One region of the Acholeplasma laidlawii PG-8A genome, then DNA from elsewhere that is predicted to be linked to it. Evidence: riboswitches for the same ligand, from Rfam matches in the RefSeq annotation. Region 1 holds a riboswitch; the other holds the start of a gene.
What was found. Region 1 has a riboswitch for S-adenosylmethionine ahead of ACL_RS05090 (hypothetical protein). Riboswitches for the same ligand answer to the same signal wherever they lie in the genome.
Positions count from the first base shown of each region.

Region 2: it holds a riboswitch for S-adenosylmethionine, as region 1 does, so the genes downstream of both, metK (methionine adenosyltransferase) here and ACL_RS05090 (hypothetical protein) in region 1, are expected to answer to the same signal.

Region 1 is NC_010163.1:1,047,970-1,057,344, reverse strand. Features, by position in the region: gene ACL_RS05100 (hypothetical protein) at 266-1,237, shown strand; gene ACL_RS05095 (transcriptional regulator) at 1,221-2,141, shown strand; SAM riboswitch class I at 2,199-2,287, shown strand; gene ACL_RS05090 (hypothetical protein) at 2,358-2,819, shown strand; gene ACL_RS05085 (L-lactate dehydrogenase) at 2,843-3,787, opposite strand; gene ACL_RS05080 (YwaF family protein) at 3,904-4,713, opposite strand; gene ACL_RS05075 (TrkH family potassium uptake protein) at 4,978-6,282, shown strand; gene ACL_RS05070 (potassium channel family protein) at 6,290-6,958, shown strand; gene ACL_RS05065 (BaiN/RdsA family NAD(P)/FAD-dependent oxidoreductase) at 7,056-8,273, shown strand; gene uvrB (excinuclease ABC subunit UvrB) at 8,451-9,375, shown strand, end outside.
Region 2 is NC_010163.1:334,112-343,486, forward strand. Features, by position in the region: gene priA (replication restart helicase PriA) at 1-1,328, shown strand, start outside; gene fmt (methionyl-tRNA formyltransferase) at 1,340-2,254, shown strand; gene ACL_RS01630 (phosphatidylglycerophosphatase A family protein) at 2,247-2,825, shown strand; gene ACL_RS01635 (HD-GYP domain-containing protein) at 2,829-4,148, shown strand; SAM riboswitch class I at 4,224-4,322, shown strand; gene metK (methionine adenosyltransferase) at 4,386-5,546, shown strand; gene ACL_RS01645 (LemA family protein) at 5,595-6,164, shown strand; gene secA (preprotein translocase subunit SecA) at 6,488-8,956, shown strand; gene prfB (peptide chain release factor 2) at 8,959-9,375, shown strand, end outside.

The DNA of each region.
Region 1 (9,375 bases):
AAGTAAAAAGAGGATATAGTATGCCACCTTAAAAGTCGGGTCAACTTGGGAGAATCAAGTTAGTCAGGGGAGAGTTTTAAGGTGGCATACTATTTTTTTATAGCCCATATATTTATGTAAATGTTAGGTATTATTTTCATAAATTGTCTTAACGTGATACAATATTCATATATCATGACGCTTATAACATCCAGAATACTATTTTTTGCACATATACTTTTATTAAAAAGAGGTTCTTTTCTTTCTATAAAGGTTAGGGGGATATATGTTTGAAAGTATAGACATTATGAAAACACTAGATTCGATTAGAGCGAATCACAAGATTAAGATACAAGATTTAGTTCAAGGTATAATGTCAAGAAAGACCTATACGAGATTATTAAATGATGAAGCAAGTATTTCTTTTTATGATTTAAATAAATTACTAGAAAAGCTTTCCATACCTTTTTTAGAGTTTTCTCTTTATGTTGTCAATAGTATTGAAGGTCAATTTCCAATGGAGTCCAGTTTCTTCTTAACGATCTTAAGAGAAAACTATCAAAAAGCATATGATGAGTTTTATCCAGGTGTAATGGGTAAAGAACTTAAAACGATATTTGGTGCTAAATCTGTACCTGCAACTATAGAACTTATGCTTTATAAATTAAATAAACAATCTAAAGAAGTATCTTTAAGAAATTTACATCAAAAGTTTGATTTAAAGAGCATACTAGAAAGTAGAATCATTGATGATGGTATATCTGGTATACTTTATAGTTTTGTTTATTTAGTAGGTGATAGTGAAAGAAGACAAATTGGAAACTTTATATATAAAGTAATATTTGATCCAAGTTTTAGACATTATTACTCGTATACAGAAATATCTAAAACAATCATTCATGTAACAGGTATCTTATCATTTACCTTGCTTGACAAATTAGATGATGAAGAATTAAACCGTTTAGAAAAAATAGTCGTTGGAGCACTAGATTATCATACTAAATTTAGAGGTACAGTATTTGATCATAAAATATTTAGAATACTTTATCAATTCCAAAAAGAAAAGAACTTAGAAAATGACTTTATCATATTTAGTTACATCAGTTCTTATTTAAGTGTATTTGAAAAGGGAGCAATTCCGCATAAGTTAGATGTAACTAAAGAAGATATGATAATCTTTAAAAACTATTTAAAAAAAGGTTTGTATCAACAAAATACGATGTATGAAGGGATGCTTAAACATGGAAAAATATGGTAGTTATTATAAATTATTAGATGAATTAAGAATTGCCAAAGGCTATACAATAGCTGATCTATGTGAAGGTATCATTTCAGAAAGAACATATCTTAGACAAATTAAAAATGGGTCAAAAGTTAACTTTACTATCTTTTCAAGACTATTAGATAGATTAGATACGGGTATGGGTCAATTCATGACCTATATGATTCACTTTGATAAGTCGGATACTGGTGTGAATAGATTTGCTATTAGAGTGCACATGTATCACTTCATGGATATTGGTCCTATTTATGAACTTATCTTAAAATATAAATCCGATAACAAAATAGAAACACTCATGGTAGAAGCATTTAAATTAGAGTTTGAGTACTTAATTAACAAGATTACTAAAGACGAATTTAAAATACACTACCAAGTGATTTTAGAATCACTTAAATCACTTGGTACAGAGAATTTAATTGTCCACTTAATTAAGTTTATCTACCATAGTTATTTTAAAGAAGATAACATAATTGATCCTAAGAAGTTTGGTCAAATGCTCATTGACTATAATTCTAATCTATCGTTATTCTTCTATATCATGCTTATGGATAAATTCTTAAGTTTTATGACCCAGCAAGAAACGATTGATTTTGATATTTATGAACAAATACTTAAGAAATTCGAAGCATATTTTATCTATATCAATGTCAAAAACTATGAAACCAGTCTGGAGACTTATCACGCATTTTTATATCATGTAAAACATGATTATAAAATGCGCGATTCATACCTTTATAAAGCACTTATGAATTCACTTGTAATTCATTCTACCTATGCACATGAAGCATATAAAGACTTAATTAGACACGGGTTTAATTTAGATGTCGATCAGTTTTTAATTGATTATACACTATCAATTGAATCATCATTACTTAGATAAAGTTATTATTATTTGAATATTATAGTTGACAATTAATTAATTTAAGTTAAAATAAAACTACCATAAAGAGAAGGTTAGAGACAAGCTCTATGACCCTTCAGCAACCTGCAAAACTAAGTAAGGTGCTAATGCTTGAATGATGGATACATAAGATAAACTTATCTAATGGACGCCATCATGTGATGGCGTCTTTCTTTTTGGTAGAAAGAAGTGTATATGAAAAATGAATTAAAGAATGAACTTCTAAAATATTTAGATGGCATTAGAGTTAAAGCTAAGGATGATAAAGACAATTATCCAGATTACATGATAAAAGATAAGGTAAAAATGGATAAATTACTTATTGAACTACTTAAAAGTAGTCAAGATGTATTTATGTCAAAAAAATCTTTATTTGAGTATTTATCTAAAATAGATGATTATATTAGGGAAGAAATTGACTTACTAAATCCACCAACTCCAGTATATAACGATCTGATTGTAAGTGTATTTGAAAATTTAATGATTGCATCAGTAATTGATGATTATGAACTTTCTTACAGTTATCTAAAAAATGCTAAAGAGTACATGCACTATATAAGAAAGAACTTCGCATTATATTTAGATACTAGTATATTTCCATTAGAATTATTTCGTGATCTAAAACCTATATTAGAAGTTATGAAAAATAAAGGATAAGCCTTAGAAGGCTTATCCTTTGTCTATTCTAAAGTGATGGAATCTATACTATGTTTTAATATACTTGAAGATTTTTTAAGTGATTTTAACTCTTCATCATTTAAATTAAGTTTTACTACATGGTCTACCCCATTTTCATTTAATACAGCTGGTAAGCCAATATAGAGATTATCAATATCATAGTCATCATCGTTAAATACTGATATGGGTAGAATTCTGTTTTCATTATTGAAAATAGCCTTTGTTATACGTACTAAGGCCATACCAATACCATAATAAGTGGCTCTTTTTCTTTGGATAATTTCATAGGCTGAATTTTTTACGTCAAGGTAAATCTTATCTAAATCAGAAAACTTTATTTGTGCAGGCATGGAGTCTATAACATCTTTTAAAGGTTTAACGCCAACAAAGGCATTTGACCAACAAACAAACTCAGAATCTCCATGTTCACCTAAGATATATGCATGGATGTTTCGAACATCAATGTTGATGTATTGAGATATCTCATAACGAAGTCTTGCAGTATCAAGAGAAGTACCACTACCAATGACTCTATTTGATGGTAATCCAGAGGATTTCCATACAATATAGGTTAAGATATCCACCGGGTTTGTTGCAACTAAAAAGATGCCGTTAAAACCATGTTTCATAATCTCTTTTACAACAGACTGCATAATCTTAGCATTTCTGTTTAAAAGATCAATTCTTGTTTCTCCATCTTTTTGATTAACGCCTGCTGTAATAACAACTAGTTTAGCATCCTTACAATCTTCATATGTACCAGAACGAATGAGCATCTTTCTTGGTGCAAACGCTAGCCCATGGTTTAAATCCATTGCCTCACCTTCGGCTTTTCTTGAATCAATATCTACTAATATAATTTCTTCTAAAGTTCCTTGGTTTAAAAGTGCATAAGCATAGCTCATGCCTACAAAACCAGTACCTACAATAACAACTCTATTTTTCATGAAATGCCTCCTATACACATAGTATATCACATAGTATATATTAAGAAGGTAAAAAACATGAAATGTATGCAATAAATAATAAAAGTAGCAAACCCAAATTCTTTGGGATCACTACTTTATTGAAATAGATCGATTAATTTATATTTTTCTTTATAAATGATAGTTCTAAATAGATAACCTATCATGAAGATAATACTTGCAACAAAACTAAACCCAAAGAGGTATATGGCTAAGAATGCTAGATGCGGTACCAGTGGTTCAATATCCATTAAGATAGGTAAATGAGAACCAAATCTTTCATTGATAAAGAACATATTAAATGTTGCATCAATGCCTTGCATATTAAACACCCAGTTCATGATCATCGCTATAACCATTAGTACTGAGAATACTGCACTACCCTTTAAGAAGTATTTAAAGGATATCTTTGCTTTAGTTAGAAGTAAACTAAATCCTACTGCAGCCATAAGGCCGTGATGTACTATGGTTTGAATATTGATTCCAATTGTTTCTATAAAGACATCTGCAGGGTATAGCATGACTGCAATACCTGCAAAGGTACTATAAGTTGCTAGAAATGATAATAAGTATTGATCCACTTTTTTGTTCTTATTAAGTCCGTAGATAACAAATAAATACATGGGCGTTGAACAAAACTGGAATGGAAAGGCATACCACTGGTAAGCATTTACTTGGTAAGTAAAGATGATTTGTTTATAAATTTCTAATATTAACATCACAATTCCAAAAACAAGTAGCATTCGTTTTAATTTTATATCATCAGCAGTTTTAAATGTTTTAGTAAGTTTAATGATCACTAATATCGTAATAACTAAAGATAAGTAGTGAAACCAACTTTTTGATAAAGACTGATAGGCTTCAGGCTTTATCATGTCAGAGTTGAGTAAGTCTAATAGGTATTTCATGTTATTTAATAAATCCTTTCACTGGTCATAAAAACCAATACGCAAGAAATATTATAAATCAATTTCTTTTGAAATCAATAAATAAGAATAAGATTCATGTTTATGGGAATAAGTTGCAGAATATAAGTCTTTTTAATGTGTACATTTGAACGAGATTCAGTGATTACGATTACCAAAAATTGAGCAATATTATCTAATTAAGGGTATAATTAAATATGTTACTGTAAAGACTACAGTTTTAATATGAGAAAGATGATTATAATAATGAAGAAAATTTCACCATACATCATAATTGTTTTATCGTTTCTATCTATTATATTAATAGGTGGTATTTTACTCATACTACCGATATCAAAACAGGCACAGGGACATTTGAGTTTTGTAGATGCACTTTTTATTTCAACATCTGCTGTGACTATTACTGGATTATCACCAGTGGCAAACTTATCCACGCTACTTAGTCCATTTGGTAAAGTCGTATTAGGTATACTTATTCAAATCGGTGGATTAAGTGTAATCACCATATCAGTTTTTGTCATGTATCTAATTGGAGCAAAAATAGGTTTATCAAACAGAATATTAATCAAAGAAAGTTTTAACCAAACCAGTTTATCGGGTATGGTTAAATTAGTTAAAAAGATTATTATCTTTACACTCGTCATTGAAAGTTTTGGCTTTATAGCCAATATGATTGTCTTTGTTCCACAATATGAGCTTGTTGATGCAATAGGACTCAGTTTATTTCATGCGGTATCAAGTTTTAATAATGCTGGGTTTGATATTTTAGGTGATCAAAGTCTTCAAGGTTATAATGGACATGTATTGCTTAATTTAAGTACTGCAATCTTAATTATGCTTGGTGGTCTAGGGTTTATTGTGTTAAATGATATATTAACTAAGAAATCGTATAAGAAATTGATGATACACTCAAAAATTGTACTTAAGGTCAATTTAGTGTTATGGAGTTTAGGTTTTGGGTTTTTCCTACTAAGTAAAGTAGATGGTAAAAACTTAAATGTATTAGAAGCCTTTTTCTTAAGTGTAACAGCTAGAACTGCAGGTTTTACAACAATCAATATGGGTACCATATCTTCCTTAACAGCACTTATTCTAATGGTTTTAATGTTTATCGGAGCATCTCCATCCTCCACAGGTGGTGGGATTAAGACTACGACACTATATGCACTGTTTAAAAGTACGACAAGTTATGCTAAAGGAAAAACTACGACGACACATAACCGTTTAATTACTGATGAAACTAGGCATAAAGCTAGCATTTTATTAACTACTGCGATTATGATTGTTTTGGTAGCTACATCACTGATAATAATGATGGAAAATATTGATTTAGAAAAAGCAATATTTGAAGTCATATCAGCATTCGCTAACGTCGGGTTATCCATGAATCTAACACCTACATTGTCAAATGCTTCTAAAATAGTCTTGAGTATAGTCATGTTTATAGGTAGAGTTGGACCGATAACAATCATTAGCATTTTTAATACCCAATGGTATAAAAAAGGTATGGACAGTATCGAATATATTGAAGAAAAAATGATGATAGGATGACAAATTTATGAAAAAAATAATAGGTATCATTGGTTTAAGCCGATTTGGCTTAAACCTAGTAGATAGTTTTAGTAAACTGAATGTTGAACTCATAGCAATTGATAATAACAAAGACTCAGTTAAAAAGGCAAGTGAAGTCATTTCAAATGTTTTTGTTTGTGATTCCACAGACGAAGAAGCACTTAAAGCAAGTGGTATTTCTAATGTGGACCATGCAATTGTTGCTTTTGGACAAAACGAAAGAAATAACTTAACTGCAAGTATTATTACAATCATCAAGCTAAAAGAACTAGGTGTAAAGCAAATCACAGCAAGAGCAGATGAAGAAGATTATGCATCTATCTTAAAACTTGTTGGAGCTACAGATGTTGTAAGTCCACTAGGTATTGCAAGTGAACGAGTAGCAAACCGTATAGCCCTTGGTAATGTGGTTGATTATTTTAACATCAAAAATGATTTTGATGTTTTTGAGATAAATATCCCAGAAGATTTTGAACCAACACCGATTACAGAACTTGATTTAAGAAGTATGTATGGCAGTAACATTTTACTTATAGAACGTAATAACAAAATATTAGTTCCTAATAAAGATTCTATTTTAAGACCATTAGATGAAATCTTTATATTTGGTAGAAAAAAAGACTTACCAAAAGTAATTAGCATATTTAATAAGTAATTTTAAATAAGTGCATCAGTTTCCGCTGATGCACTTTTTACTTACAGCTATAGTGTATAATAGACATATTAAATGATAGATTAAGGAAACAAAATATATGACATATGATGTAATCATTATTGGTGGTGGACCAGCAGGATTAATGGCCGCAAACCAATTAGAAAAAGCAAAAATAAACTACGTCTTACTAGAAAAAAATGAACAAGTGGGTAAAAAGGTTTTATTAACTGGTGGTAAGCGTTGTAATGTAACCAATAATTTAAATATTAGAGATTTTATCGATACCCTAACAATCCAAAATAAAAAGTTTATTTATCCAGCATTAAAACAATTCGGGCCACTAGAAATTTTAGCTTTTTTTAAAGAAAATGGCTTGGAATTAATTCTAGAAAATAACTTTAAGTATTTTCCAGAAACAGGAAAGAGTTCAGATGTTTTAGAAGTATTAACACATACCATTCATAAAGATCATATTAAGTTTGGTCAATCAGTTAAAAAAATAGAAAAGTTAGAAGACTACTATGAGATCACTACAAACCATACTGTATTTCATGGGAAGTTTGTCATAGTTGCTACTGGATCAAATAGTTATCCACAAGTAGGTAGCAGTGGTGATGGACTTAAATTTGCTGAACATTTAGGGATACCTTATAAAGCATTTACACCAGCTGAAACATCTATCTACTCTAAACAAGTTGTAGAGGATTTTAAACTCTTACGTGGCACATCAATTACCCAAGTGCGTGTCGCGATTAAGAACACTAAAATAGCCTATGTAGGTGATCTGTTATTTACCCATGTGGGTTTAAGTGGACCAGTTATTATGCATCTTTCTGAGTTTATTTATGAAGATATTGTGGAGATTGGAAAATCTACTATAACCTTTGGGTTCATCAATAAAACTGAAGAAGAATTATATAACATCTTAATAGAAAACAAAAATAAGCTATTACATAAAGTGTTAGAAGACTATACAAGTAAAAGAATTGTTGAAGTTGTATTAGCACTAAAAAATATTATCTCTATTAAAATTGCAGAAATGAAGAAGAAGGATTTAATGTATATTAGTAACTCATTTACTAAGTATGAGTTTGTTATTGACAGTGTAGAAGATAAACTAAGAGCTTATGTGAATAAAGGCGGTATTGATCTTAAAGTACTAGATCCAAAGTCTATGGAAGTTAAAACGCATCCAAATCTATACTTCATAGGTGAAACAACAGACTTACATGGGCCCATTGGTGGATATAACATTACAATTGCGCTCTCGACAGGATATCTTTCTTCACATGATATTATTTCTAAAATAAAATAAGGATAAACTAGTTCATAAAGAACTAGGCTAGACCTAAACACCCACATTAAATTATCAAAAACAACATGTGTATTTTATAACGGGTGGTCAATAGTTACACTTGTTATTTATGCATAAAAATGTTAAAATTGACTAAATATAGATATATATTTAAAGTATCATAAATCATCAAAGGAAGTGACAGCATTGTTTAAACTAAAATCACCCTATAAACCAAGTGGAGACCAACCAGAAGCTATAGATAAATTAATATCTAATTTTGAATCTGGAACAAAAGAACAAATTCTTTTGGGTGCTACAGGTACAGGTAAAACATTTACGATTGCTAATATTATTGAAAAGATGGGGAAGAAAACCTTAGTACTTGCTCATAATAAAACATTAGCAGGTCAACTTTATGGTGAGTTAAAATCACTATTTCCTGAAAACAGAGTAGAATACTTTATTTCATATTATGATTACTTTCAACCAGAAGCTTATGTAGTATCTAGTGATACTTATATTGAAAAAGACTCATCCATTAACGATGAAATCGATGAATTACGCCACTCTGCAGTGGCATCTTTACTAACTAGAGAAGACGTCATTGTTGTAGCATCCGTTTCTTGTATCTACGGTATTGGGGATCCTGATGACTATAAAAAAGCTACTATCTTTTTAAGAGTAGGCGAAGAATATGGTCGTAATAATTTATTAAATAAACTGATTGAATTAACCTATGAACGAAATGATATTGACTTTAAGCGAGGTAGCTTTAGAGTTAGAGGAGATGCCATTGAAATCATACTAGCTAATGAAGCTAGCCAAGGTATTCGAGTATCATTCTTTGGTGATGAAATCGATGATATTATTCTATTTGATCCTTTAACAGGTGTGTCAAAAGAACGCACGACGTTTGTAACGATATTCCCTGCAACACTCTTTATGGCGAATAAAGATAAAATGAAGGAAAGTATTCGTCGTATTAAAAATGAATTAGCTGATCAAATACATTTCTTCCAAGGTAATAACCAACTACTAGAAGCTCAACGTATTGAAATGCGTACCAAATACGATATTGAAATGCTTGAAGAAATTGGATTCACATCCGGTATTGAAAACT
Region 2 (9,375 bases), 710 kb from region 1:
TCTTTAGGGAAGAACTTATTATTGGTTTAAATCGTGGTCAAACAGATAAACAAATGATGTTAAAGTACAGTGCAATTTTAGATAATGAAACTAAAATTGTCGTCGGTGCACGTTCATCTGTATTTACAAGTTTTAGTGATCTAGGTTTAATCATCATAACGGATAGTAATAATCACAGTTACCGTGCACATGAAGGTATTTATTATCATGCATTAGAGATTGCTGAAATAAGAGCTAGATATCATGGTATACCACTTTATTTAAGTGCGAGTTCAATATCCTTAGATAACTATGTTAAGATACAACAAAAAACACATGAGTTACTAAATCTACAAGAAGAAGTCTATAAATCCATTGAACTTATAGATATGAAAGAAGAACTAAAAAAAGGAAATACCAAATTAGTTAGTCTAAGTTTAAATGATGCCATACTAAATACATTAGATCAAAATAAAAAAGTATTATTAATATTAAACCAAAAAGGGTATGCACCCTTTGTAATGTGTAGGACATGTTCGCATGTACCTGTAGATCCAGAAACTGGAATCCCTTTAAGATTTGATGAAAAACAAAATATTTTAAAATCTAATTTGACAAAATATCAACTGGAGTTTACTAAAACATGCCCTGTATGCGGTAAACATACAGTGAAGTCTGTAGGTAGTGGTATTGATCAACTTATAACTTACTTACATAAAGCATATCCTACGAAAGAGATATTAAAAGTCGATAGTGAGGCTATTAGTAATAAGACTTATCATGATAAAATTGAAGATCTTAGTCAAATCGATATCATTGTAGGTACACAGATGGCACTGAAATCTAATTTAGAAGATAAAATAGATTTAGTGGGTATTTTGATGATTGATCAGTGGTTAAAATTACCCAAATTTGATGCCTATGAAGCAACTTATGAACTACTTAGCCAAGCAAAATTTATCACTAAAGATAAACTGATTATTCAAAGTTATGATCCAACACATTTTGTTTTAAAAAGCATTATAGGTGATGGAAGTACATATTATAAAGAAGAACTAAGTCGTAGAAGACTTTCTAAATTACCACCATATTATCAAGTGCTACAACTACGCATTGAAGGTATGAGTTATTTAAAGACTTTCCAATATGCACTCTCATTAAAAACTTCATTAGAAAAAATGGGACTTACTGTTTTAGGTCCAACCTCATCTGTATTACTAAAACAATTAGAAAATTATAGAGTTTTATTAACGATTAAATACCAAGGTAGTTTAAAAACGTTTAATCATTTACTAAAATCTAACAAAGACATAAAATTATATATGAACCATGATTTATCATGGTATTAAAGGAGTAAATTATGATTGTATTTATGGGTACCCCAGAGTTTTCAGTACCAATTCTAGAAATGTTGATTGAAGAAAAATATCCGGTTGGGCTAGTTGTTACACAACCAGATAGATTTGTTGGTAGAAAAAAGATATTAACACCATCACCAGTTAAGTCGCTTGCTTTAGCACATAACATTGAGGTTTTTCAACCTGAAAAATTACGTCAGGATTATCAACACATCATTGATTTAAAGCCCAGCTTAATTATTACAGCAAGCTATGGTCAAATACTTCCTAAAGCCCTTTTAGAAGCAATACCAGCAATTAACATTCATGGTTCATTATTACCTAAATACCGTGGTGGTGCACCCATTCAATATGCATTATTTAATGGGGACGATAAAACCGGTATTACCTTAATGGAAATGGTCTATAAAATGGATGCCGGTGCTATGATTAAAAAGGTAGAAGTAGACATAGAACCTCTAGATGATTACGGCACTTTATCTAATAAGTTATCACTAGCAGGTAGAGATCTATTAAAAGAAAATCTAATGAGTGTTTTAAATAAAACGTATCAAAGCACACCGCAAAATGAGGATGAAGTGACGTTTGCATTTACACTTAAATATAGTGATGAAGCACTTGATTTTAACAAGTCAGCATCATGGAATCATAACCGTATTAGAGGTTTAAGTCCTAACGTTGGTGCACATTTTAACATCAAAAACACTACGGTTAAGGTGTTTAAATCAGCAATAAGTGATATAATAGACATTCAAAGAGGTGAAATTCGTATAGAAAATAAAAGAATATTTATTGGTACGAGTGATAGAGCCATAGAGTTAATTGAATTACAACAATCAGGTAAAAAACAAATGAAGGTTAAAGATTATTTAAATGGGCAAAGCCTATTTATTAACGGAGGAAAAATAGATGAGTAAACCGAAACTCTTATATAACCGAGATGAGATGTTAAAAATTAACATCGACACCTTGAAAAATAGATGTAATGTATCTGTTCTGGATATTGCAAAGATTGCACAGCAACAACAATCTAAATATTATCCTGGTATTGATATTAACTTATGTGTGGAATCTGTAGAAAAAATATTAACATTTAGAGATGTTTTCCACCACATTCAATTTGCTGCAGAAGTTGATAGACTTGCTGAAGAAAAAATGTTTAAAGGACCAATACAAGATATTTTATTCTATGATCTTGGACTATTTGGTATTGATGAAACCATAGGTTTAGATGTTGCTAGAAACTATGGTGCGATTGGACAAACAAACTTTGGTGACATTGATGTCAATAAACATGGTATCGTTAAAAGATTAAATGATGCTGGTAAAACAGAAGGTATTGTACATACAATGATGGATGATATTGTAGGTGCTATTGCTGCGGCTGCATCTACTCGTGTTGCTCAAGTGATGAACGAAGATATTGCACTTGAAAATCCAAGTTACCAAAAAATTAGCTTATTTGATTTGAAAAAAAGGAAAAGATAATATATGGGCTTAAAGAACCAAAAGCATAGGTTAAAGGGCTTTGGAAAAAAGCTGTTTTCTAAATATTTTGGTTTTGAAACTGGAATTGATATTGCTAATGACGTAGCTGTTTTATATAGACGAAATGTAGTTATTAAAAACATCGTATTTATATCAAACTTGCTTTATTCTTTAGTATTTTTCATTCTAGGCTTTAGTGTTGCCAATCCGACAACCGATTGGATTTTTGCTATTGCTGCTCTACCAATTACGTATACAGTAGGTAGACTACAATCTAAGCTTATCGACTTAGACCACAATGATTTAACAAAACAACAGATTGCGATGTATGTATCTAGTTTTTGGATTTTTATATCATCTGTGATGGTTTATATCCGTGTTTATGCAGTCGGACAAAATGCGCCGTTTGAAACAGCAAGTTATGTATTAATATTTTATGCTTTAGTTCAAATATCGCTTTATCAAGACAAAAGGTTACTAGCAAACTCATTTGTTTCATTAGTTGGGTTTGTTACATTAATACATATATCAATAACTTATAATTTCTTTAATTTAGGTCTTACTTGGCAAGAGTTCTTATCAACGATATTTACCGATCCAGTACTAGCCATTCAAGTAGCTGACTTAGCCTTAAGAACAGTTATATTTATATTATTTTATTTAATCAATTATATTATTGTTTCTATTGGACAATCCATCCAAGAAGAAAGAAAAAAGGAATTAAACAAACGCCGTGAAGTACAAATGGACTTCACGCATATCGTTAGATCTTTATTTAACGTTGTATTTCAATCTGCAAGCACCATATTAAACGAAAGACATGCCTATAATGTTGCATCAGTTGCATCAAAAATAGCTACATTTTATCACTTGGATGAACAAGATAAAATTGAGTTAGAAAAATACGCACTGATTCATTTAAGATTTGATGAAATCAAGGATTTAATGATAGAAACAGATAGTTACGATGAACATACCTATGAAGTATTAAAAGAAAAGACAGATTTAGGTGCAAAAATTGGTAAAAGAATTCAACTTGCTCAAAAATCTAATGATATTATTAGAGCACATTATGAAAGAAGTGCTGATGAAGCATTTGCTCAACAAATGAATAAAATCCAATTTGAGATACCAAATCAAATTATCTTACTGGCGGATTGCTATGTTTCTTTAAGAAGTTTATCAACATACTATCATCCAAACAGCCACCCACAAACGATGGACTTGTTTAAGAAACAATTAACACCATATTTTGATTATTCATTAAGAGAAACATTCTTTAAATACAACACAGAAATTGATCAACTTTATCATGATTTATAAAACATATTTTACATAATTATGTATCTTAGTTTACAAAATATCTAATAAAGGTTATCATATAAACAATTCAATAAAAACTTATTCAGAGCAGGTGAGGTGATCAGTCCTTTGACCCTGCAGCAACCTACTTAAATTAGGTGCTCAACTGACAGGGGGCTAACCCACCAATAAGGAGATTTCATCACTTCCTTCTTGGGAAGTGTTTTTATTAAGTAATGGAAGAAAGAGGTAAATATTATGAGTTATATTTTTTCAAGCGAAAGTGTGTCTAAAGGACATCCAGATAAAGTGGCGGATTTTATAGCAGATTCAGTATTAGATTTAGTATTAAAAAATGACCCTAAAGCACGTTGTGCGATTGAGGTTGCTTTAGCACACACAACTGTTTATATTTTTGGTGAGGTATCAACAAGTTATATATTAACAGATGAAATCATTATTGAAACTGCAAAAAAAGCAATCGATTTTTGTGGTTATAATGATGAGAAATTCATCTTTGATGCAAAATCAGCAACCTATCATGTAAACATTCATAAACAAAGTGCAGATATCGCGCTAGGGGTTGATGAAACAGATAATAAAGAACAAGGTGCAGGGGATCAAGGTATTATGTTTGGTTATGCTAAAGATGATACGAAAGAACTTTTACCTTTACCGATTTTTCTAGCACATGAATTAACTAAGCGTTTAGCTTTTGTTAGAGAAGAAGGTATTGTATCCGGACTTGGACCAGATGGTAAATCTCAAGTATCTGTTTTATATAATGAAAACCATGAACCACTGGAAGTTACAGCGATTGTATTATCTACACAACATGAAGCATCCAAAACACTTGAAAGTGTTAAAGCAGACATGATGAAACATGTTATCTTAGAAGTCATTCCAAAACATTTAATTACAGATAACACTAAATACTATATTAATCCAACCGGTAGATTCGTCATTGGTGGACCAGTAGGAGATAGTGGCTTAACAGGTCGTAAACTTATTGTAGACACTTACGGTGGATACTCACGCCACGGTGGTGGTGCATTTAGTGGTAAAGATGCATCTAAAGTAGACAGATCAGCATCTTATATGGCAAGATACTTAGCAAAACAAGTCGTAGGAAGTGGTATTGCAAAAACTTGTGAAATCCAATTAGCTTATGCTATTGGTGTTGCAGAACCTGTAAGTTTATATGTAAACACTTTTGGTACATCTAAAGTAAGTAATGAGGTAATTGCTGAAACAATCTCCAAACACTTTGATTTAAGACCTAAAGCAATTATTAATTATCTTGGACTTACGAACCCAATTTTCAAACAAACCACACATAATGGCCATTTTGGTAAGTTAGAATCTAATTTAAGTTGGGAAAAATTAGATAAAATTGAAATTTTCGAACAATTAGTATAAAATACATATATTCACTAACCATACGCAGCTTGAGAGGGTGACAGTAAGATGGACAATTTATTAATTTTTTACATTACAGCAGGTATAGTCGTACTGATTCTTGTAATTATATGGGTTTGGTATCTAATTAATGCTAATAGTTTTAAAAAGAATAAACAAAATATTGCAGATCTCATGATAGATATAGATGACATCATCGTGAATAAACATAACCTGTTAAATCTTATGATAGAACAAACAAAAAGAAGTTTAGCAATTGAAGCTAAGGTACTAAATGAGATGCTTGAAATAGCGGTCATTACAAATTCAGATAGTGTTGAACAAAAACAAGATATATCATTTCAATTAACTCAATCTATGCACATGTTATATGAAATGATTACAGAACATAAAGATTTAAAAACATCAAAAGCGATTAAAGAAAAACTAGATGATTGGATTATCCTAGAAGAAAGCCTGCAAAGCACTAGAAAATTATATAATACAAATGTTTCTAGTTTTAATCACAAAATTGTAGCATTTCCTTCAAACATTATAGCGAAAATAAAAAAGTATAAAAGAATCGATTTCTTTGAAGTTGATATCTTACTGACTAAAGAAGAAGTAGATAGTTTATAAAGATTACCAAAGAGGATACTAAAATGTATCCTCTTATTGTTTATATACACAACTTTTAATAAAAATAATATAAAAAAAAGGAATTAAAAGTAAATGATGTATTTAGTATAAAAAAACACGATATTTATGTAAAAATCATCTGAAATAGTGGGGATTATTTGGAGAAATCATATTAAATATGGTATCATTTAGTGATGTCATCTATAGATGATTGATAAGTAAACCATGATAAGGTATGATTTGGGTTTTATGCCAAATCGTTTTAGATTAAATAAAGAATAATGAAGTACACATAAACTTAAACAAGTAAAGGAAGTGATGTTATGTTTGGACTATTTGATTCGACCAAAAAAGCAGTAAAAAAATATAACAAAGTAGCTCATAAAATTATGGCTTTAGAAGATACAATGAAAGCAATGAGTGACGAAGCATTAAAAAATCAAACTAAAATTTTTAAAGATCGTATTAAAAATGGAGAAACTTTAGACGATATTTTAGTTGAAGCATTTGCAACAGTTAGAGAAGCCTCAAAACGTGTAACTGGGCTAACACCATATTTTGTACAATTAGTTGGTGGTATGTCGATTCACGATGGTAATATTGCTGAAATGAGAACAGGTGAAGGTAAAACCTTAACCGCTGTTTTACCTGCATATTTAAATGCTTTAAATGGTGATGGTGTGCATATTGTTACAGTCAACGAATACTTAGCTAAACGTGAAGCTGAAGGCGAAATTGGTGACCTATTTAGATTCTTAGGATTAACTGTAGGTTTAAATATTAGAGATTTAGATAGAGAAGGTAAAAAGGCAGCATATGCTTGTGATATTATGTACTCTACAAACTCTGAGTTAGGCTTTGATTACTTAAGAGATCACATGGTCTTATATCATAAAGATATGGTTGCACAAAGAGGCTACCCATACGCAATTATTGATGAGGTTGACTCGATTTTAATTGATGAGGCTAGAACACCTTTGATTATCTCTGGACCTGCTAAACAAACTCAAAACTTATACCAACAATCTGATCGTTTTGTAAAATCTTTAAGTGATCATGAATATGAATTAGATGTAGAGTCAAATACTGTCGAGTTAACACCTGAAGGTATTGCTAAAGCAGAAAGCGTATTTAATATTGAAAACTTATATGACTTAAGTCATGTATCTTTATTACATCACATCAACAATGCTTTAAAAGCTAATTTCACCATGTTTAGAGACAAAGAATATATGGTTGTAGAAGGTGAAGTTTTAATTATTGACCAATTTACAGGTCGTGTACTAAAGGGTAGACAATTTAGTGAAGGTCTACACCAAGCACTTGAAGCCAAAGAAAACGTTGAAATTAAAAAAGAAACTGTTACAGTAGCTACAATTACGTACCAAAACTTCTTTAGAATGTATAAAAAACTATCTGGTATGACCGGTACTGCAAAGACTGAAGAAGATGAATTTATAGAAATTTATAACATGAGTGTTATTGAAATTCCTACAAACAAACCAGTCATTAGAGAAGATGCTAAAGATTACTTCTTTGTAACAGCAGAAGAAAAATATCAAGCATTAATTGAAGAAATCAAACGTAGACACGAGATTGGGCAACCCATATTAATTGGTACAATTGCAGTCGAAACATCAGAATTTTTAAGTATGGAATTACGCAAACATCGTATTAACCATGAAGTATTAAACGCTAAAAACCATGAAAGAGAAGCTGAAATTGTTGCTAAAGCTGGTCAAAAAGGTGCGGTTACAATCGCGACCAACATGGCTGGACGTGGTACCGACATTAAACTTGGTGAAGGTGTAGTGGAACTTGGTGGTTTAGCAGTATTAGGTTCTGAAAAACACGATGCTAGACGTATTGATAATCAGTTAAGAGGTCGTTCTGGACGTCAAGGGGATCCTGGTTTTTCAAGATTCTACTTATCTGCAGAAGATGAACTCATGGTACGTCGTGGAGGAGACCGTTTTAGAACAATTATTGAAACACTTCAACGTGCCCAAGCAACCGGTGAACCAGTAACTTCTAAGATGATTACATCTTTAATTACTGGTGCACAAAAACGTAGTGAAGGTGTCAACTCAGAAATTAGAAAAAACGTCTTAAGATATGACGATGTTTTAAGAGTGCAAAGAGAAATTATTTATGCTGAACGTACATCTATTTTAACTAAAGAAACTGTTGAAGAAGAAGTCATTAAGTTTATTGAAACAATTGTTGAAGCTGAAATTGATGAGTTTATCATTCCTCACGGAAGAAATAAATTTGAAATTAAAGATGAAGCAATTGTTCACCATTTTGAAAGTTTCTTAATACCTAAAGGTATGGTTAAAATTGAAGATGTAAATGAAATGGATGAAGTAGAAATTGTCAACCATTATAAAGATCTTGCGATTAAATTATTAGTAAGTAAAAAAGAAGTTGTACCTCAAGAAGTGTACAATGAGTTTTTAAAAGTAATCATGTTACGTGTAATTGATACTTATTGGATGCGTCATATTGATGCAATGAGTGAGTTACGACAAGGTGTTAGACTACAATCATACGGTCAACAAAATCCGTTAATTATTTACCAAAAAGAAGGTAAACGTATGTTTGATGAAATGCGCTACAATATTTCAAAAGATATTGCTAGATATGCTGCACTGGGTCGTATTGAATTAAATGTTAGCCGTGAAGCGGTTGTTAAAAATACAAGCACAAACCAAGGTGAAGATGCTTCTAAACAAAAACGTAAACAACCTAAGCGTGCTCACAGAAGTCAATTACCGTGGAATAGAAGGTAGTTATGGAAAAGTACGAAGTAAATAAGACACTAGAACTTTTTGAAACAAAAATTAAAGATTTAGAAAATGCTTTAGATTTAGATGCTATTAATAACAGATTAAAAGAAATCGAACCCATCATGGCAAATCCTAATTTTTGGAATGATTCAAATCAAGCAAAAAAGATTAGCCAAGAATTAAATCAACTTACAGAGAAAAAACAAACTATTACATCGATTCAAAACCAATATGAGGATGCCTTAATGTGGCTTGAAGAAGCCAAAGAAGGTACTGAGAGTTGGGATATTTTAGAAGCTGAAATTGATTCACTTCAAAAAAAGATATCTGAGTTTGAAATTGAAGTATTACTCAATGGAGAATATGATCATAACAATGCAATCTTAGAACTTCATCCAGGTGCTGGTGGTACAGAGTCCATG